One region of the Mesorhizobium sp. WSM4983 genome, then DNA from elsewhere that is predicted to be linked to it. Evidence: predicted binding sites of a transcription regulator. Region 1 holds the regulator's gene; each other region holds the start of a gene.

Region 1 (7,177 bases):
GCCTCGCCGACATTCTTGATCTTGCCGCTGTCGATGGCTTCCTTCAGCACTTCCATCGAGCCGGAGAACAGGAAATCGGCGTTCGGGTCGGCGCCCGAGCCCTTGATGAAGACGTAATTGCCCTCGGGCTTGGCCTTGAACACCTCGCGGGCCTGCATGCGGCCGACTTCCTTGTTGTCGAAGGTCAGATAAAACACGTCCTTGTTCTCGATCAGGCGGTCGTAGCCGACGACCGGAATGCCTTCGTCGAGTGCCTTCTGCACCGCCGGCCCGATGGCGGAGGCGTCCTGCGCCAGGATTATCAACGCATTCGCGCCCTGCGAGATCAGGCTTTCGACGTCGGTCAGCTGCTTGCCTGGATTGGACTGTGCGTCGGCGGATATGTACTTGTCGCCGGCGGCCTCGATCGCCTTCTTCATCGCCGCTTCGTCGGTCTTCCAGCGCTCTTCCTGGAAATTGGACCACGAAACGCCGATCACCTTGTCCTTCGCCTGCGCGACCGACACCAACGTCAACGACATGGCGACGCCCGCCAGAATGGCGGCTGCGAATCTCTTCATGATATCCTCCCTGCGCCCCTCGCGGCGCGACCCAGACTGGCCCGAAGGCGATGAGGCTTTTTTTCGAGCCTCGAAAAAATACTGATCTAACGCTAAAGCGCTGTCAACTGCAATTCTGACGGTTTTTGAGGTGGTCACGTACTTTTTTCGAGACCCGCAATAAATAATGACAGTGCCGACCGCTTCTGCCACTATCGCGGAACAGTTCGGGAGGAGGCGCAGCCCGGTCCACCGAAACTTGTAAGACCAGGACGGTTCGGGTGCCGGCGTGCGGGACTGAACCGATCTGGCGCGTCGCCGAGTCCTGTGCATGATCGAGAGGCCGCGCTGACTGGGAGGAGACAAAAATGTCGGTCGGAATCCGCCACGACGATCTGCGCCGGCGCAACCGCGCCATGGTGCTCTCGGCCGTGCGCCGGGCCGGCCAGCCGTCGCGCACGGAAATCGCCGCGACCACCGGGCTCAGCCATTCGACCATTTCGGCGATCTCTTCCGACCTGATCCAGGAAGGCGTCTTGGCCGAGAGCAAGCCGAGCGAGACCGCGTCTCTGAAGCGCGGCCGGCCACAGGTGGGCCTCGCGCTCAAGCCGGAGGCGGCGGCGGTGGTAACGGTGGTGCTGTCGCTCAATTTCCTCTCGGTCGCCGTTATTGATTATGCGGGTCAGGTCATCGCCGAGGAGCAGCGCCGCCTCGATACGCTCACCATACCGCGCAACGAGCTGATCGGCGAATGCTTGGCGATCGTGCGGCGCCGGCTGGACGATCCGGACCTCGACGTCGGCAGCGTCGCCCGCATCGCCATGGGCATCCAGGGCATCACCGATTCCCATGCCCGCGCCATGCTATGGTCGCCGATCACGCCGCTGACCGACATTCCCTTCGCCGACATCCTGGAAAAGGAATTCGGCATTCCGGCCACCATGGAAAACGACTGCAACATGATGGCTGTGGCGCTGCAGTGGCGCGATCCCCACCGCTATCGCGACAATTTCATCGCCATTCTGCTCTCGCACGGCATCGGCATGGGCCTGGTGCTGAAGGGCGAGCTGTTCACCGGCACACATTCGTCCGGCGGCGAGTTCGGCCACATGATCCATCGTCCGAGCGGCGCGCTTTGCCGTTGCGGACGCCGCGGCTGCGTCGAGGCCTATGCCGGCAACTACGCCATCTGGCGCAGCGCCATGAAGATGAGCGAGGACGCCGAGCCGATCGATGTCGGCGACGCCGACATGCGGGCGCTCGCCGCCAAGGCGCGCGAGACAGATGGCCCGGAGCGCGAGGCCTATCGCCGGGCCGGGGAGGCGCTGGGCTTCGGCCTCGGCAGCCTGTTCGCGCTGATCGACCCGGCGCCGGTCGCCATGGTCGGCGTCAGCGCCGCCGCCTTCGACCTGATCGAGCCGGCGCTGCGCGAGGCGATCGCCCAGACCGCCGGCGGCCAGCATTCAAATTCGATCTCCTTCGATACCGAGCCGAACGAATTGCCGCTGATCCGCGAAGGCTGCGCCGTGCGCGCGCTGACCTTCGTCGACCAGGAGATTTTCGCCCCGGGCGTGCAGGCAAGAGCGGGCAAGAACGTGGCCTGAGCAGCTTCGATAGCGATCGTTGTCTTCTGTGCGTCCTGCAGACGCCGGAGATTAGCGAAGGCCCCGCAGCTTCGTCATTCCAGGGCGGAGCAGGAGCGAAGCTCCGTCGCGGAGACCCTGGAATCCATGCCATTACCTCAATCGTCGGATGAGCGGAGCAGAATTTCTGCACCGCCGCGGCGCGTGGAAGTCGCGTGGATCGTCGGGTCTGCGCGCGTCGCGACGCTTCGTGCTCCGCCCGTGGACGGCGAAGCACCAGCGTCTCGATAACCCGCCAGCGCAGATAGAACCCGTCAGACCTTCGGTGCCCTGGATCTAATCTTCCCTGATCGCGTAGCCCGCCCCACGGATGGTACGTATGACGTCCGGCATCCGGCCGTTGTTGACCGCCTTGCGCAGGCGTCCGACATGCACGTCCACGGTGCGCTCGTCGATATAGATCGTCTCGCCCCATACATTGTCGAGCAGCTGGCTGCGCGAGAACACCCGGCCGGGATGCCGCATCATGAATTCCAGCAGCCTGAACTCGGTCGGGCCGAGCCGGATCTCGCTCTTCTTGCGGTAGACGCGATGCGATTCGCGATCGAGCACGATGTCGCCGACCTTGAGCACGCTGGACAGCACCTCCGGCTTGGCGCGGCGCAGCAGCGCCTTGACCCTGGCCATGAATTCCGGCGTCGAGAACGGCTTGACCAGATAGTCGTCGGCGCCGGTCGAGAGGCCGCGCACCCTGTCGCTTTCCTCGCCGCGCGCGGTCAGCATGATGATCGGCAGGCGTTCGGTCTCGGGCCGCATCCTGAGGCGCCGGCAAAGCTCGATGCCGGACACCGCCGGCACCATCCAGTCGAGCACCAGAAGGTCGGGTACATTCTCCTGCAGGCGGATCTCGGCCTCGTCGCCGCGGGTCACCACCTCGACCTGATAGCCCTCGGATTCGAGGTTGTAGCGGAGCAGCACCCCCAGCGGTTCCTCGTCCTCCACCACCATGATGCGTGGCGCGATCATATAGCAGGCACCTTCGCTGTCAGGCCGCCGGCGCCGACATCGTCGTCTCGTCCTGCTTAGGACGATTCGCGGGCAATTGCGTGCCGGTCAGCACATAGTAGGCGTTCTCGGCGATGTTGGTGACGTGGTCGCCGATGCGCTCCAGATTCTTGGCGCAGAACAACAGATGCGTGCAAGCCGTGATGTTGCGCGGATCCTCCATCATGTAGGTCAGGAGCTCGCGGAAGACGGCGGTGTATTTGACGTCGATGCGCTCGTCGTCGTTGCGGAGCTTGGCGAGCGCCGTGGCGTCGCCGGCCGCGTATTCCTCGATCACGCCCTGCACCTGGATCAGCACCAGCTGCGCCATCGAATCGATGGAGTGCGAAAGGTCGCGCGGCGCGGCGCTGACGCCGACCGAGCCGACGCGCTTAGCGATGTTCTTGGCAAGGTCGCCAATGCGCTCGAGATCGCCGGCCATGCGGATGGCGCCAACGACGCTGCGCAGGTCGTCGGCCATCGGCTGGCGTTTGGCAATCAGCGTGATGGCGCGATCGTCGAGCTCGCGTTGGCGCGCGTCCATGATGGCATCGTCGGAGACCACGCGCTGCGCCAGCGCGTTGTCGGAATTCAGCAGAGCCTTGGTCGACGCGCCGACCATCGAGCCGGCAAGATCGCCCATGTCGCGGATAAGCTGGCTGATCTGCCTCAGATCCTCGTCGAAGGAAGCGACCGTATGGGCCATGGTTATGTCCTCGTATGAACTCAGCCGAAGCGGCCGGTGATGTAGTCCTGCGTGCGCTTCTCGCGGGGCGAGGTGAAGATCTTCTCGGTCCGGTCGAATTCGATCAGCTCGCCGAGATACATGAACGCCGTCTGCCGCGACACGCGCGCCGCCTGCTGCATGTTGTGGGTGACGATCACGATCGTGTAGTCGGCCTGCAGCTCGTCGATCAGCTCCTCGATCTTGGCGGTCGAGAGCGGATCGAGTGCCGATGCCGGCTCGTCGAGCAGGATGACCTCCGGCTTCACCGCCACGGTGCGGGCGATGCAGAGCCGCTGCTGCTGGCCGCCCGAAAGGCTCTGGCCACTGGCGTTGAGCTTGTCCTTGACCTCGTTCCACAGCGCGGCGCGCTTCAGCGCCTGTTCGACGCGATTGTCCATCTCGGCCTTGCTTATCTTCTCATACAGCCTGACGCCGAAGGCGATGTTCTCGTAGATCGACATCGGGAACGGCGTCGGCTTCTGGAACACCATGCCGATCTTGGTCCTGAGCAGGTTGAGGTCCTGCGAACGGTCGAGGATGTTCTTGCCGTCGAGCAGCACCTGGCCTTCGGCGCTCTGCTTCGGGTAGAGCTCGTAGATGCGGTTGAGCACGCGCAGCAGCGTCGACTTTCCGCAGCCCGAAGGTCCGATGAAGGCGGTGACGCTGCGCTCGGGCAGCGACAGGTTGATGTCCTTCAACGCCTTCGACTGGCCATAGTAGAAGTTGAGGTTCTTGACTTCGATCTTGGCCTTCTCGGCGGTCGTCTCGGCTACGTTCAGGTCGGTGGACAACATCGGTTTCATCTGTCCTCTCTGCGTCCGGTAAGGCTGCGGGCGAAGATGCTCAGCCCGAGAACCGTCAGGGTGATTATCAGTGCGCCCGTCCAGGCCAGTTGCTGCCATTCCTCATAAGGGCTCAGCGCAAACTGGAAGATGGTCACCGGCAGGCTGGCCATCGGCGCGTTGAGATTGCTCGACCAGAACTGGTTGTTGAGCGCGGTGAAGAGCAGCGGCGCCGTCTCGCCCGAAATCCGGGCGATCGCCAGCAATATACCGGTGACGATGCCGGACAGTGCGGCGCGATAGGCGACCGAGCGGATCACCACCCAGCGCGGCGCGCCGATGGCGGTGCCGGCCTCGCGCAGCGCGTTGGGCACAAGGTTCAGCATGTCCTCGGTGGTGCGCACGACGACGGGGATCACCAGGATCGACAGCGCCACCGCGCCGGCGATCGCCGAGAAATGACCCATCGGCCGCACTATCAGCTCGTAGACGAACAGGCCGACAATGATCGATGGCGCCGACAACAGGATGTCGTTGATGAAGCGCACCACCGTCGTGAGGCGCGAGAAGCGCCCGTACTCGGCCATATAGGTTCCGGCGAGCACGCCGATCGGCGTGCCGACGACGATGCCGATCACGGTCATCACGATGCTGCCGTAAATGGCGTTGAGCAGGCCGCCGGCGTCGCCGGGCGGCGGCGTCATTTCCGTGAACACCGAAAGCGAGACACCCGAGAGCCCCTTATAGAGAAGGGCGCCGAGGATCAGCGCCAGCCAGACGAGGCCGATGCCCGCCGCTATGGTGCAGAGCGCCATCATCACGGCGTTCTTGCGCTTCCGGCTTCGGTGGAGCGATGCGGCTGTCGACATCGGTCAGGCTCCCGTGCGGCTATCGATGCGCAACAGCATGTAGCGTGCGAGCGCGAGGATGATGAAGGTGATGATGAACAGGATCAGTCCGAGCGCCACCAGTGAGGACGTGTAAAGCTCGCCGTCGGCTTCGGTGAATTCGTTGGCGATGGTCGCCGAGATCGTCGTGCCGGGCGCAAAAAGCGAGGCGCTGATGCGGTGCGCATTGCCGATGACGAAGGTGACGGCCATCGTCTCGCCGAGCGCGCGGCCAAGACCGAGCATGACGCCGCCCATGATGCCGACCCGCGTATAGGGAATGACCACACGCCGGGTCACTTCCCAGGTCGTGCAGCCGATGCCGTAGGCCGATTCCTTCAGCACCGCTGGCACCGTGGCGAACACGTCCTTGGTGATCGAGGTGATGAAGGGCAGCACCATGATGGCGAGGATCAGCGACGACGTCAGCAGGCCGATGCCGTAGGGCGGACCGGCAAACAGGCTGGCGAGACCCGGTATGCCGTGGAAAAGATTGATGATGAATGGCTGTACCGTCGTCTGCAGGAATGGCGCGAAGACGAACAGGCCCCAGATGCCGTAAATGATCGAGGGAATGCCGGCGAGCAGCTCGACCGCGATGCCGATCGGGCGCCTGAGCGGGCGCGGGCAGAGCTCGGTCAGGAAGACGGCGATGCCGATGCCGATCGGCACGGCAATGAGGATGGCGATGGCCGAGGTGACGACGGTGCCGTAGATGGGCGCGAGCGCGCCGAAATTCTCGGTGACCGGATTCCAGGATTCAGTGGTGAGGAAGGAGAAGCCGAACTTCGACAGCGCCTCCCACGAGCCGGCGATCAGCGAGACCGCGACGCCGCCGAGAAGAAGCAGCACGAGTATAGCGGAGAGGCGCGTGACCGTTCGGAAGATCGTGTCGGTCAGGGCGAAGCGGCGCACCGTCGCTTCCCTGGTCCGTATGGCGGACGATGTCACGGCTTCGGAAACGGCTGTCATTTGCCCCTCGCATTTCGAAAGAGACAGGAGGGCGCCCGAGGCGCCCTCCTTATTCCGGAGGAATTACATGCCGGAGTAGAGCGGCTTGCCGTTGCTGTCGACGATGTCCTTGCTCCACATTTCCTCGACGCTCTTCACGACCGCGTCGGGCATCGGAACATAGTCCAGCTCGGCGGCCATGTCGTCACCCTTGGCGTAGGACCAGGCGAAGAACTTGAGCGCTTCGGTGGTGGCCGCAGCATCGTCGGGCTTCTGGTAGACGAGGATCCAGGTCGCGGAGGTCATCGGCCAGCTTTCAGCACCAGCCTGGTTGGCCAGGATGACGCCGTAGCCAGGCTTGGAGCTCCAGTCGGCATTGGCCGCAGCGGCCGAGAACGCGGCAGCGGTCGGCTCTACCTTCTTGCCGTCCTTATTGATTAGGTCGGTATAGGTGAGCTTGTTCTGCTTGGCATAGGCATACTCGACATAGCCGATCGCGCCACCGGTCTGCGCTACGTTGTTGGCGACGCCTTCGTTGCCCTTGGCGCCGATGCCCACCGGCCACTCGAGCGCGGTATTGACGCCGACCTTCGACTTCCAGTCGGCGCTGACTTCGGCCAGATAGTAGCTGAAGTTGAACGTGGTGCCCGAGCCGTCCGAACGG
Region 2 (7,177 bases), on a different contig from region 1:
ATCCGGTCAACTTTTTGTTCGAGGACGTCTACCGCAACGATTGGGGCATTGCTTCGGCCGAGCAGAGTGAGCGGCGCCGCGGCAAGACAGGCCCGTGGAAGCGTCAGCCCCGCTTCATCGTGGAGCGCAAGCGCGCCTGAGCAGCCCGTCTTTTTCGCGTCGGTCTATTGGATCGATTCAATTCAAGGAAGTAAGTCATGCATCCCATCAGCCATCTCTTCGAGGACATCTATCGCAACTACTGGGGCATTTCGCGGCCAACCGACCGGCCGGAACGGCGGCACGCGGCGGAGCCGGCGTCGCGCAAGCGGCGGCTGCGTCGGGGAGGGCGGTAGTCGCGGCCCATTTTCCGACGAGCCTCAGCAATGGCAAGGCGGATCTAGGACCCTGGGCGCCACTGCGCCGAGATCGCAATCGCCAGCCAGCCGACGATAAGCAGCGTGCCGCCGATCGGCGCCGACATCGGAAACAGCCGCGAACCGAGGAAATCCCGGGCGAGAAGATCGCCCGAGAACAGCAGCAGGCCGACAAGCAGCGCCAGGCTTGCGATCCTGAGATACCGGCTGCCGCCGATAAGGCCGATGGCGAGGAAGACCGGCGCATGCATCAGCAGGAAGGATGCGGCCGTGCCGGTGAAGGCGCCGCCGCCATGCGCGGCCGCCGCCGACAGCGCCACCCCTGCCGCGCCGACGAGACCGCCTGCCAGCACGAGGATGCGGCTGCCGCCGTCTGATGGTTGCCCGGCAAGACTCATTTCGATGCTCCGTTTTCGATCGCGCGCGGCTCAGGATTCGCCGGCCTCGAGCAGCATATGCCGTGCGCGCCGCGTCTGGACAATCCAGTTATAGACCGCCCCCAGCGCCATCAGCACCGATGTGCCCAAGAACACCGCCCGCATGCCGAAATGGCCGCCGACGAAGCCTCCGGCGAGCGGTCCCGCGACCTGGCCGACATACTGCGCCGAGATCGATAGTCCGAGCACATTGCCGCCGACGCCGTCGGGGATGTTGTGACGGATGACGCTGGTGATGCAGGGCAGGAGGCCGCCCAGCGCCAGCCCCATCAGGAAGCGCAACCCGATCAGCTGCCAGCCGTCGGTGACGAAAGCTTGCGGGACAAGCAGCAGCGCAGAAATCGCGAGCGCGCCGACGACCACGTTCCAGTGGCCGACCCGATCGGCAAGCTTGCCCAGCCACGACGAGGACATGATGGTTCCAAGCGCGGCCGCCGACATCACCACGCCCGCGACCATCGTCACCTTGCTCTGGTCCACGACGAGCTGCTGCACATAGACCGTGATGATCGGCTCGATCGACATGGTTGCAAAGGCGAGCAGCAAGCCGGTCGTCAGCATCGCGACGACCGGACGCTTGTCGGGGATCTGTGCCCAGCCGCTCTTCGGCTTTGCCGACGAGACAGGTTTGGGAGCCGGCGGGTTTTCCTTGATCAGGAAAGTCGTGGCCAGAAAAGCGAGAAAAATGACAGCGCCCGACAACAGGAAGGTGGCGCGGATGCCGATCAGCGGCGGCAGCATGCCACCGAGCAGCGGTCCGACCAGCGAGCCGGCCGTGATGCCGGCCGACAGCACGCCGAGCGCCCAGCCGGAGCGCTCCTTTGGCGTCTGCATCGCCACCAATATCGTCGAGCCCGAGGAGTAGCCGCCGGCAAAGCCGATCAGGAGCCTCAGCAACACCAATTGCCAGATGCTTTCGACCATACCGGTCAGCGACATGCAGATCGCCATGCCGAACGAGGCGCGCACCAGCATCAGCTTGCGGCCGTAACGGTCGCCGAGCCGCCCCCACAGAGGGGCGACCAGCGCCGCGGCAAAGAAGGTGGCACCGTAAGCAACTCCTGACCATTGCACGATTGCCGCGTGCCCGTCGGCACCCAGCTGTTCGACATAAAGCGGCAGGAACGGCAACAGCAGCGTCATGGCAATCAGCGTGCTGAACGAGCCGGCGAAGCAGACGGCGAGATTGCCTCGCCAATGGATATTGTAGCCGCTCTGGGTGCTATTTTCTGCCATGTCATGCCTGCTTGGTTATCCGGGATTGTTCCGGATACCATTTTGGGATACCAAATCGGTATCCGTCATGAACCTCAACCCCGCCGCTGTCAATGCGGTGCCGAAGAGCGGAACGACAATGTCGCAAATGCAGAATGTCGAAAGGCAGCTTCGCGAAATGATCCTCGGGCTCGAGATCGGCCCGGGCGAGCGGCTGACCGAGCGTTGGATCGAAAGCCGCTTCGGCGCCTCCCGCACCCCGGTCAGGGCGGCGCTGCTGCGCCTCGAGACCGAAGGGCTGATCGCTCGTGACGGCCGCGGCTGGACGGTGGCGCCGATCAATCTCGCCGAGCTCGGCCAGATCGCCGTCTACCGCGAGGCGGTCGAGGTGGCGGCGGTGCGGTTGACGGCGTCGCTGGAAGATCGCAGCGGGATCGAGGTGATCGCGGCGATGCTCGATTCCTGCGACGCCGGTACGCCGCGCGAGGAATGGCACCGCGTTGGTCTGGATTTTCACATCGAGCTGGCCAGGCTTTCCGGCAATGAATTCCTGCTTAGGGGAGTCCGCGATGCAATGACCAGGCTCTCCCGCGCGCGTTGGCTGGAAGTGCGCGACGAGGCGGCGCTTGGCCGCGCCTGGGCCGAGCACCACGCCATCCTGGCTGCCGTGCGAAAGGGTGACGCCGAAAAGGCGGCACGGCTGCTCTCGGCCCACATCGCCGGCAGCCGCGACCGCCTGGTGACTTCGCTGCATGACGAGCGGCGCGGCCTGCGCGCCAGGGGCTTTGCCGTCGTCGCTGCCTGATCCTCGGCCATCGTCGAATATTAGAACTTCAACAAGTTCGTCAGCTTGGGCGGGCTTGCAAGATGTTCGGCACAATGCTGTAGGAGGCGACGGACATCTTTAAACGACGGACGCATGGCCTCGCCCTTACGCACCGCAGCGCGGGTATTTTATTTCATACGCAACATCACCCGCGATGTGGCGCCGCAGGCTCTCTTTCGCCAGCGGCTTGCGCGCCGGCTGGAGCAGGCACGGCTCTCCAGCAAAACGGTCCGTGATCGGGTCAACTACTACAACCGGCTCGACCATAGCTTCGTGCCGAGCGCGGCGGCCGTGCCGGCCAGTCAAATACCCAAGTTCGGGAGCATGTACTATTACGACCTGAAGGAGTTCGCCCGCTACTTCGATCGCCACCTGCTCATCGATCTCGAGTTTGGCGACGTCGTCGACGTTCCGGCGGTGCCGTCAATCGTCAAGGACCGGCCGATCCGTAACGACAACGGCAACGCCGTGATCATGAAGCTCGACAAGTTCCGCCATTTCAACATGCCAAAGGACAATCTGTCCTTCGCCGACAAGCGCCCGATGGCGGTCTGGCGCGGTCATTTCAACAATCCGATCCGCAAACGGTTCGTCGATGCCGTGCGCGACCTGCCGTCTTGCGATGCCGGCTCGCCCAAGCCAAGCGCCCCGGAGAACTATCGCAAGCCGTATCTCACGATCGCGCAGCAGCGGCAGTTCCGCTACATCGTCTCGCTCGAAGGCAATGACGTGGCGACGAACCTCAAGTGGATCATGAGCTCGAATTCGCTCTGCCTGATGCCGCCGCCGACCTACGAAACCTGGTTCGCCGAGGCTGAGCTCGAGGCCGATGTTCACTACGTGCCTCTGGCGTCGGATTTTTCGGACGTCGCCGACAAGATCGCCTATTTCGAAAAACACCCGGCGGAAGCCCAACGCATCATAACGGCGGCCAACGCCTATTGCCGCCGGTTCAGCAACGAAAAGGACGAGCGGGCGGTATCGCTGCTCGTCCTCTACAAATATTTCGTGCTCAGCGGCCAGATCGAACCCGACCCGGAGGTCTGGCGTTTTATCGCCGGCTGACCTCCGCGCGTTTTCGGGCGCGGAGCACGGCGCGGATTCTTAGATATCGCTGCGGTCGAGCACCAGGTCGGCGGGGCCGAACCGGTTCTTGGCGGTGAGCTGCTGGTGCCAGTAGGGATAAAGCACCGGCGGGCGGCTGACGTCGTCGAGGCGCAGGCGCTCGTCCAGGGACAGCGTCAGGCTGGCCGCGGCGAGGTTGTCCTTGAGTTGGGCTTCGTTGCGGGCGCCGATCACCAGCGAAGAAACGGCCGGGCGGCCGAGCAGCCAGGCAAGCGCCACCTGTGCCGCCGAAACGCCGCGCGCCTTGCCGATTTCGACCAGAACGTCGACGATCCGCCACAACCTTCCCTCGTCCCGGATCGGCGGTTCGGACCAGCCGCCAAGCTGGCGGGCCGTCGGGCTGTCGCGACGGTATTTGCCCGACAGCAGGCCGCCGGCCAGCGGGCTCCACACCAGCACGCCAAGACCCTGGTCGACCGAGATCGGCAGCAACTCGTACTCCGCCTCGCGCGCTTCCAGCGTGTAGTGGATCTGCTGCGTGACGAAGCGCGGCTGATGATGGCTGTCGCTGATCGAGAGCGCCTTCATCACCTGCCAGCCCGAATAATTGGAACAGCCGACATAACGGATCTTGCCCTGGCTGACCAAAGTGTCGAGCGCAGCGATCGTTTCCTCCAGCGGCGTGACCCCATCCCACTCATGCAGGAAATAGATGTCGATGACGTCGGTCTTGAGCCGCTTCAGGCTCCGCTCGCATTCCCGGATCAGGTGATGGCGCGACAGGCCTTCGTCGTTGGGGCCGTTTCCGATCCGCATGCGCGCCTTGGAGGCGATGAGCACATCGTTCTTGCGCTTGCCGCCGAGCGCCTCGCCGACGATCTCCTCCGACAGGCCGTTCGAATACACGTTGGCGGTGTCGATGAGATTGATGCCGGCATCGATGCAGGTATCGATGATGCGGCTCGCCTCCGAGAGATCGGATTTGCCGACGGCGGCGAACGGGCCCGTCCCGCCGAAGGTCATCGTGCCAAGGGTCAATGTCGAAACCTTCAGGCCGGAACGGCCAAGCGTGCGGTATTCCATGTCAGGTCCTTGCGATTTGTTTTGAAGAGGCGCGCCGTCGCGGGCGCCGGGAAGAGGCGAAAGTATTTGTAGGACAATTCGGGCGGCTTGTCGCCCCGCCATCGATACGGGCCGATCACATATCGGCTGGTCCAGCGTTGCCGGCTCCTGCTCGCAATAAAACCGTCATTGCGCGTCTGTATCTCAGTCGGCTTACGGAGTTGTGTTTCCGGCCGCGGCCGGAGCGCATCCGAGGCGAAAGTGGCTGACAGGCAGGAGCTGCGCAATGAACGAGGTCAAGACGAATTCCGGAGCCAAGGACTGGCTGGAAGCCGAACTCGAGGACACGCTCGACGAGGACTATGAGCTGGAGATTTCCGAGCCCGCGCTCTCGCTCGAGATCGCCAGGATCTACAAGAAGTCGCATCCGCCCTCCATCGAGCGGACGACCTATTTCCGCGAGCTGCTGCGTCTGCAGTCGGAGCTCATCAAGCTGCAGTCCTGGGTTGCCTACCACAAGAAGAAGCTGGTGGTGATCTTCGAGGGACGCGACTCGGCCGGCAAGGGCGGCGTCATCAAGCGCATCACCCAGCGCCTCAATCCGCGCATCTGCCGCGTCGTCGCGCTGCCGGCGCCGACCGAGCGTGAAAGATCGCAATGGTATTTCCAGCGCTACGTGCCGCATCTGCCGGCGGGCGGCGAGATCGTGCTGTTCGACCGCTCCTGGTACAACCGATCGGGCGTCGAGCAGGTGATGGGCTTTGCCAATGCGGATCAGGTCGAAGAGTTTTTCCGCGACGTGCCGGAATTCGAACGCATGCTGGTGCGCTCCGGCATCACGCTGGTGAAATACTGGTTCTCGATTACCGACGAGGAGCAGCAGATGCGCTTTTTGATGCGCATCCACGATCCGATGAAGCAGTGGAAGCTGTCGCCGATGGACCTGCAGTCGCGCGTGCGCTGGGAACAATACACCAAAGCCAAGGAAGAGACCTTCGCCCGTACCAACATCAAGGAAGCGCCGTGGTTCATTGTCGAAGGCAACGACAAGAAGCGGGCCCGACTGAACTGCATCGATCACCTGCTGCAGCAAATGCCTTACGAAGACGTGCCGCATGAGGAGATCACGCTGCCGGAGCGCGTCTTCAACCCGGCCTACGAGCGCCAGGTGCTGCCGCGCGAGCTTTATGTGCCGTCGAAGTATTGAGCACTTCCCCATCTCCCACAGAGGGAGAAGGGGGAGCCTAGCTTACGCGCGCCCGATCATCACATGCGTCGCGTCGGCGGTCGCGACCTGGCTGGTGCAGCGGTAGCCGAGCTTCGGCATGTCCAGCCCGGCGAAAAGATGCTCGCCGGAGCCGAGCAGGATCGGCGAGATCGCGAGATGCATCTCGTCGATCAGGCTTTCCTTCAGATATTGCCGGATCGTGGCGACGCCGCCGCCGACCCGCACATCCTTGTCCTTGGCGGCCGTCTTCGCCTGTTCGAGCGCCGAATGGATGCCGTCGGTGACGAAGTAAAACGTCGTGCCGCCTTCCATTAAGATCGGCGCCCGCTTGTGATGGGTGAGCACGAAGACCGGCACGTGATAGGGCGGGTTGTCGCCCCACCAGCCTTTCCAGCTCTCGTCCGGCCATTCGCCGCGGACCGGCCCGAACATGTTGCGGCCAAGGATCCAGGCGCCGACATTCTCAAAACTGCGCGCGGCGAAGCTGTCGTCGCTGCCGGTGGTGCCGCCGTCTTTGCCGATCACCATCTCACGAAAGGTGCGCGTGCCGATCATCCATTTATGCAGTCCTTCGCCGCCGACGCCGAGCGGGCTTTCGAGAGTCTGATCGGGGCCGGCGCCGTAACCGTCCAGCGACAGGGTGAAAGCGTTGACGCGCAGCTTTGACATGATCGCCTCGTGAACTAGTTGCATTTTGCAAGCAGTCATGGAGTAGCTTAACTGATTGCATTATGCAAGCGGAATTTTCCGGCGAGCGATCAACTCGTCGGGCGGCGCCCAGGTGACGCGGCGAGAATTTAAAATTGCGCCTGGGCCTAGCCCCTCAGCATCTCCGCAACGGTCGGCGCGAAATAGGTGAGGACACCGTCGCAGCCGGCTCGCTTGAGCGCGAGAAGCGATTCCAGCATCGCCTTTTCGCCGTCGATCCAGCCATTGGCGCTGGCCGCCTTGATCATCGAATATTCGCCCGACACCTGGTAGGCGAAGG
Region 3 (7,177 bases), on a different contig from region 1:
TACGAGATGGACAAGGAGGCCGGCACGCTGTTCGTCGACCGCTTCCTGCACACCTCGATGCGCTATCCCGGCAATTACGGCTTCGTGCCGCACACTTTGTCGGGGGACGGCGACCCGATCGACGTGCTCGTCTGCAACACGCGCGCGCTGGTGCCGGGCTGCGTCATCAATGTGCGGCCGATCGGCGTCTTGATCATGGAAGACAATGCCGGCCAGGACGAGAAGGTGATCGCGGTTCCCTCGCCGAAGCTGACGCTGCGCTACGAGAATGTCACCGAATACACGCACCTGCCGGAAATCACCCGCCAGCAGGTGCAGCACTTCTTCGAGCACTACAAGGATCTCGAGCCCGGCAAATGGGTCAAGATCGAGGGCTGGCACGATTCCAACTATGCCAAGAAGATGATCGTCGAGGCGATCGAACGGGCGAAGGCGGTCAAGTAAGTAAGCGGCAGCCAACGGCTGGGCGATGGGGCTTGGGCGAAGCCCTCAACGTCGTCATCCCAGGGCGAAGCAGGAGCGCAGCTCCGTCGCGGAGACCCTGGGATCCATGCCGTGAGGTCGCGCGAAGATCGTTACGGAACAGAATTACTGCACCGTGGCAACGCCTTGATGTAACGGCATGGATTCTTGGGTCTGCGCCGCGTCGCTTCGCTCCTTGCTCCGCCCAAGGATGACGAATGCGCAACCTTCGCCGTCTCGCATTCGTCGAACACCCTCTGATTTCTAGTTATCTACTCGCCCGAAGTCCGGCACGTTGCCGATCACCTCGCGCTTGTCCTTGCCGCAAGCAAAACCCTTCGCCTTTTGGTCGGCGAGCTTGCGGGCCTGATCGTTGGCCTGAGGGTTGCCGGTAGCGAGCACGAGGCCGATTGTGCAGCCCTCATGCTCCTCCGGCTGCGCGACCTTGGCGACGACCAGCACCTCGGTCGGCTTGTTTTCGTTTTCGGGATTGCTGATCTCGCGACGATGAATGACGGCGAAGGGCACCGCCTTGTCGCCATTGGTTTCGATGCGCCACTCGACCTTCGCCCCAGCGGTGTTGAACCCGGAGAAACTCTCCCAGATGGCGGTCATGTCGTCGGAGGGAAAACCGTAGTAGACGGACTCGCGCGCGTCGTCATAGCCGATCAGCACCGGATAGCCGCGATAGCCCGCGCAGGCGAGGTTCGCCCAGTCGCCGTCGCCTTCTTCCGATTGCGCGTAGGTCACGCAGTCCTTCTTCCAGTCGAGGTCGGTATAGTCGCTGGAAATGTCGCCGGCATGGGCCGAGCCACCAAGGATGACAAAGGCAGTAAGAGCAAGCCAGGCGCGCATCCGAAGACCTCCGTTTGGTGCAGCAGCGTAGCGTTAAAACCCGCGTGAGCCTAGGAAGCCGGGTTGGCGCGAAGGGTCAATTGTCTAGGCCGGTGCTGCTCCTCACCTGCCTGCCGGCATCCTCTCCCTGTATAGCGACGGGGAGAGGGGCGCTCTCCTCGATGGTTTCGCCAACAGCCGACGTTGCAGGAAAAGCGCCGAAGCAGCGGACCACTAGTTCTTCAAGCTGGCTTCAATCAGCAGATCGGCGTTACGGGGGACTGATGCCGCCGGTCCGCCGAGGCCGAACAATTGGCCGCTGATATAGGCGCCCTCGATCAGCAGCAGCAGCCCATCGCCCAGCGTGTCGGAATCACTCGCACCCATCGCTGCCGCCATGGCGCGCAGGCGCCGGCGCAATTCCTGCTTGTTGTTCTCGCTCACCACCCGCGCGGGATGGCCGTGCTCGGGATATTCGACCGCCGCATTGGTCATGCCGCAGCCGCGATAGTCCGGCCTCTGCGTGCGTTTGCCCACGCGGGTGAGGAAAGCGATGATCTGCGCGCGCGGGTTGCCAGGATGCGCGTCCACGGCGTCGTCGAACCGCTGCCAGAATTCGAGGTCGTACTTGCGCAGATAGGAAGCGGCGAGTTCGTCCTTGGACGGGAAGGTCCGGTACAGGCTGGGCTTGGTGACGCCGGCGCGCCTGACGATCTCGTCGACGCCGATCGCCCGGATGCCTTCGCGATAGAACAGATCGCGCGCCACGTCGAGGATCTTGTCGGCAGCCTTCGGCGCCGGTGCCGTGCCGGCTCCGCTGATCGACGCTTCAATTTTATTGTCCGATGGCATTCAACAAACTCGCTTGACAATGTTACTGACCGGTACGTATGAATGGCGCCGCTCCATTGCAACGTACCGGTCAGTAACATGATAGCTCATTCCCGTCCCTTTGGCCAGCGCTACGCCTTCGTCGTCGTCGCAGTCATCTTCTTCTGCCTGCTGATCGCCGCCGGGCTTCGTTCCGCGCCGGCGGTCATGATGCTGCCGCTGGAAGAGAGCTTCGGCTGGCGGCGCGATGTCGTCTCGCTTGCCGCCGCTGTCGGCATCTTCCTCTATGGCCTCACCGGGCCGTTTGCCGCGGCGTTGATGGAGCGGATCGGGCTACGCCGCACGCTGCTTGCCGCGCTGCTGATCATGTCGGGTTCCACAGCGCTCAGCCTGCTGATGACCAAGCCGTGGCATCTGCTGCTCACATGGGGGGTATTTTCGGGCATCGGCTCGGGCGCGGTCGCCACCGTGCTCGGCGCCACCATCGTCAATCGCTGGTTCAAGACCAATCGCGGCCTGGTGATGGGGCTGATGTCCGCCTCGAGCGCGACCGGCCTGCTGGTGTTCCTGCCGCTGCTCGCCTCGTTGGCTCAGTCGGGAGGTTGGAAGCCGGTCGCCGTTGCCATCGCCATTGCCACGGCGGCTCTCGTGCCGCTGGTCTTTCTGCTGGTGCCGGAGCGCCCGGCTTCCATCGGCCAGGTGCGTTATGGCGCCGATGCCGACGACGTGCCGCCGGTGTCGCCGGCCGCGCAAGGCAATTTCCTGGCGCATACGCTGAACACGTTGCGCCGTGCCGCGGGAACCAGGGTGTTCTGGTACCTGTTCGCCACATTCTTCGTCTGCGGTTTCACCACAAACGGCCTCGTCGGCACGCACCTCATCGCCTTTTGCGGCGACATGGGCATCGGCGAGGTGCAGGCAGCCGGGCTGTTGTCGATGATGGGCATCTTCGACCTGATCGGCACGACGCTGTCCGGCTGGCTCACCGACCGTTTCGATCCGCGCAAGCTGCTTGGCGTCTATTATGCCGTGCGCGGCCTGTCGCTGATCTATCTGCCCTATTCCGGCTTCTCGGCCGTCAGCCTGATCATCTTCGCCGTGCTCTATGGGCTCGACTGGATCGCCACCGTGCCGCCGACGCTCAGGCTCGCCAACGAAGCTTTCGGCGACCGCAGCGGCCCGATCGTGTTCGGCTGGATCGTCGCCGGCCACCAAGTGGGCGCCGCGGCGGCGGCGGCCTTCGGCGGCACGATGCGCGAATTGCAGGGCAATTACGAGCTTGCCTTCCTGATCGCCGGCATGACCGGCATAGCCGCGGCCTGTATTTCGCTCTTGATCAACACGAGCAAGCCGGCTTTTGAGCCGGAACCGCAGGCGGCGTAAGCGCGACTTCCCCTTCTCCCGCAAGGGGAGAAGGGGAGAGCTGTGACCTGTTATCAAAATTTCATGGTTCCGATATGCGCCTGAAACATTGAGGCCGGAGGTTGGCGGTCCCGTTCAACGCCATCCGGAGACAGCCATGAACAAGCTCTCGTTAACCCGCCGCGCTTTCGTCACCTCGGCCAGCGCCTTTGGCCTAGTCGGCGCCTCCGGACTCGCGTTGCCTTACTATTCGCGCGCCAATCAGCGCCCGGCCTTCACCCACGGCGTCCAGTCCGGCGATGTCGACGCCACCTCCGGCATGGTCTGGACCCGCACCGACCGGCCGGCGCGCGTGATGTACGAAGTGTCGACCACCGAAAGCTTCGCCGACGCCGTCAGGCTGGCGCCGCTCGATACCTCGCCCGCCAGCGACTATACGGTGAAGCGGCTGCTCACCGACCTCGCCGCCGACCAGGACATTTTCTACCGGATGACGGCCGCCGATCTTTCCGACATCAACGCCGTCTCCGAGCCGATCGTCGGCCGTTTCCGCACCGCGCCGGCGTCGAAGCGCGACGTGCGCTTCGCGTGGTCGGGCGACACCGCCGGCCAGGGCTGGGGCATCGACGAGACCGGCATGAAGACCTACTCCACCATCGCCAAGCACACGCCTGACTTCTTCCTCCATTCCGGCGACACGATCTATGCCGACGGCGCCATGAAGGACGAGGTCGACCTGCCCGGCGGCGGCAAGTGGAAGAACGTCGTCATGATCGACGGCAAGCGCAAGGTTGCCGAAACGCTGGACGAGTATCGCGACCAGTGGAAGTACAACATGATGGACAAGCACGTGCTCGCGCTTAGCGCCATCTGCCCGACCTTCTACCAGTGGGACGACCACGAGGTGGTGAACAACTGGTCGGATTCGAAGGACCTGACGACCGACAACCGCTACACGGAAAAATCCATCCCTGTGCTGGCGGCCCGCGCGGCGCGCGCCTTCCATGAGATGACGACCATCCGCTACGAACCTTCGGAACCGGGACGCGTCTATCGCAAGATCGCCCACGGGCCGCTGCTCGACGTGTTCTTCCTCGACATGCGCTCCTATCGCGGCCCGAACGGCCCCGACATGGAGGACACGCTGACGCCGAAGTCGCGCATGCTCGGCGAGCAGCAGACGCAGTGGCTGAAGCGCGAGCTGGCGAATTCCAAGGCGACCTGGAAGATCATCGCCGCCGACATGCCGCTCGGCCTCGTCGTCTGGAACGACGCGGCCAAAAAGGCCGGAGCCGAGGCGGTCAGCAACGGCGACAATGGCACGCCAAAAGGCCGCGAGCTCGAGTTCGCCGACCTGCTGCGCTACATTAAGAACGCCGGCATCACCAACACGGTGTGGCTGACCGCCGACGTCCACTATACGGCGGCGCATTACTACAATCCGGACAAGGCGCAGTTCCAGGATTTCAACCCGTTCTGGGAATTCGTCTCCGGCCCGATCCACGCCGGAACCTTCGGTCCCAACGATCTCGACATGACCTTCGGGCCCGAGCTGAAGTTCATCAAGGCGCCGAGCGCCGAGCAGGGCCAGAACCTGCCGCCATCAGCGGGCCTGCAGTTCTTCGGCCTGGTCGACATTTCCGGCGCCACCGAGCAGCTAACGGTGCGGCTGATGGATCGCGACGACAACGAGCTCTACAACGTCACGCTCGATCCGGTGCGGTCGGCTTAGGGTCGGCGCCAGGCACCCCCCTGTGCCCTGCCGGACAGTCCGGCAGGGCACAGGGGGGTGTCCCGGAGTGCCACCTTTGTCAGGTAGCCGTCGCAATATTAATCCGGATAGCAGGTCGCGGGAATGTTCGGCCAGACGGCGGTGTCGCAGTTGGCTGCCTTCTGGCGCTGCTTGAAGGCGGCGCTGACCGGGCCGGTGACGATCGGGTCGACCCCGTCCGGGGCGTCGGCAAACATCTGCTGCGCGGTTTTGGCATCACGGGGCGAGGGGTCAGCTTCTCTCAGGGCGGCCGCCGACTGTGCGGCGCCAGCCGCAACAAGCACGCCAAGCGCTGCCCACGCGAAAACCGGACGCAATCTGGACATCTGATCGGTCATGAACATGAAATTGCCCGGCCCCTCAAAGGTTCCGCCTTGGTTAACAGAATCATTTCACACCAAGACGTTTAAGAATCAGTGACCATTTATTTGGGGCGGGGCCTCCCCTTTCGCAATTGCGAAAAACCTTGTATGAGCCGCCCAACCGAAAAAGGCGGCGCTTTCGGGCCTGCTGCCTGCAACGCTCCCGAGACCAGACAATGAACCTCCGCAATATCGCGATCATCGCGCATGTCGACCATGGGAAAACCACGCTCGTCGACCAACTCCTGAAACAGTCCGGCGCCTTCCGCGAAAACCAGCGCGTCGCCGAGCGCGCCATGGACTCCAACGACCTCGAAAAAGAACGCGGCATCACCATCCTGGCCAAGGCGACCTCGGTCGATTGGAAGGGCACCCGCATCAACATCGTCGACACGCCCGGACACGCCGACTTCGGCGGCGAGGTCGAGCGCATCCTGTCGATGGTGGATTCGGCGATCGTGCTCGTCGACGCCGCCGAAGGGCCGATGCCGCAGACCAAATTCGTCGTCGGCAAGGCGCTGAAGGTAGGTCTGCGGCCGATCGTCGTCATCAACAAGATCGACCGCCCGGACGCCCGTCACATCGAGGTGGTCAACGAGGTGTTCGACCTGTTCGCGGCGCTCGATGCGACCGACGAACAGCTCGACTTCCCGATCCTCTACGGCTCGGGCCGCGACGGCTGGGTGTCGGAAAATCCTGAAGGCCCGAAAGACCAGGGCCTTGCGCCGCTGTTCGATCTCGTCGTCAAGCATGTGCCGGCGCCGACGGTGCATCCCGGTCCGTTCCGCATGATCGGTACGATCCTCGAAGCCAATCCGTTCCTCGGCCGCATCATCACCGGCCGCATCGAGTCCGGTTCGCTGAAGCCCAACCAGGCGGTCAAGGTGCTGCACCATGACGGCACGCAGATCGAGACCGGACGAATCTCGAAAATCCTCGCCTTCCGCGGGCTCGAGCGCCAGCCGATCGAGGAAGCCCAGGCGGGCGACATCGTCGCCATCGCCGGCCTGTCGAAGGGCACCGTCGCCGACACCTTCTGCGATCCGAGCGTGAGCGAGCCGCTGCATGCGCAGCCGATCGACCCGCCGACGGTGACCATGTCCTTCCTGGTCAACGACAGTCCGCTTGCCGGCACCGAGGGCGACAAGGTGACCAGCCGCGTCATTCGCGACCGGCTGCTGCGCGAGGCCGAAGGCAATGTGGCGCTCAAGATCGAGGAATCGCCGGAGAAGGATTCCTTCTTCGTCTCCGGTCGCGGCGAGTTGCAGCTTGCCGTGCTGATCGAGACGATGCGCCGCGAAGGCTTCGAGATCGCCGTGTCGCGCCCGCGGGTCGTCATGCAGAAGGGCGATGACGGCCAGTTGCTGGAGCCGGTCGAGGAAGTCGTCATCGACGTCGACGAGGAGCACGCCGGCGTGGTCGTGCAGAAGATGTCGGAACGCAAGGCCGAGATGGTCGAGCTGCGCCCCTCCGGCGGCAACCGCCAGCGCCTTGTCTTCCATGCGCCGACCCGCGGCCTGATCGGCTATCAGTCGGAACTGTTGACCGACACGCG

The links. Region 1 encodes PhoB, which activates phosphate uptake and scavenging genes when phosphate is short. Its sites were predicted from a motif close to TGTCATNNANCTGTCAT; they were not measured.
Region 2: a site for PhoB is predicted at 5,135-5,151, ahead of ppk2 (polyphosphate kinase 2). Genes of this name have one in related genera too.
Region 3: a site for PhoB is predicted at 3,559-3,575, ahead of P9254_RS21420 (alkaline phosphatase D family protein). Genes of this name have one in related genera too.

Annotation. Positions count from the first base shown of each region.
Region 1 covers NZ_JARTVM010000002.1:527,638-534,814, forward strand. Annotated here, with positions in the region: gene xylF (D-xylose ABC transporter substrate-binding protein) at 1-560, opposite strand, end outside; gene P9254_RS09815 (ROK family transcriptional regulator) at 908-2,143, shown strand; gene phoB (phosphate regulon transcriptional regulator PhoB) at 2,459-3,148, opposite strand; gene phoU (phosphate signaling complex protein PhoU) at 3,168-3,872, opposite strand; gene pstB (phosphate ABC transporter ATP-binding protein PstB) at 3,893-4,696, opposite strand; gene pstA (phosphate ABC transporter permease PstA) at 4,693-5,544, opposite strand; gene pstC (phosphate ABC transporter permease subunit PstC) at 5,548-6,534, opposite strand; gene pstS (phosphate ABC transporter substrate-binding protein PstS) at 6,598-7,177, opposite strand, start outside.
Region 2 covers NZ_JARTVM010000006.1:187,423-194,599, forward strand. Annotated here, with positions in the region: gene P9254_RS18580 (hypothetical protein) at 1-140, shown strand, start outside; gene P9254_RS18585 (hypothetical protein) at 198-335, shown strand; gene P9254_RS18590 (DUF423 domain-containing protein) at 380-754, opposite strand; gene P9254_RS18595 (multidrug efflux MFS transporter) at 785-2,029, opposite strand; gene P9254_RS18600 (GntR family transcriptional regulator) at 2,148-2,813, shown strand; gene P9254_RS18605 (glycosyl transferase family 90) at 2,928-3,899, shown strand; gene P9254_RS18610 (aldo/keto reductase) at 3,939-4,982, opposite strand; gene ppk2 (polyphosphate kinase 2) at 5,248-6,168, shown strand; gene P9254_RS18620 (dihydrofolate reductase family protein) at 6,211-6,858, opposite strand; gene hemB (porphobilinogen synthase) at 7,005-7,177, opposite strand, start outside.
Region 3 covers NZ_JARTVM010000008.1:188,597-195,773, forward strand. Annotated here, with positions in the region: gene ppa (inorganic diphosphatase) at 1-444, shown strand, start outside; gene P9254_RS21405 (hypothetical protein) at 727-1,317, opposite strand; gene P9254_RS21410 (TetR/AcrR family transcriptional regulator) at 1,531-2,148, opposite strand; gene P9254_RS21415 (MFS transporter) at 2,227-3,510, shown strand; gene P9254_RS21420 (alkaline phosphatase D family protein) at 3,647-5,221, shown strand; gene P9254_RS21425 (hypothetical protein) at 5,320-5,604, opposite strand; gene typA (translational GTPase TypA) at 5,799-7,177, shown strand, end outside.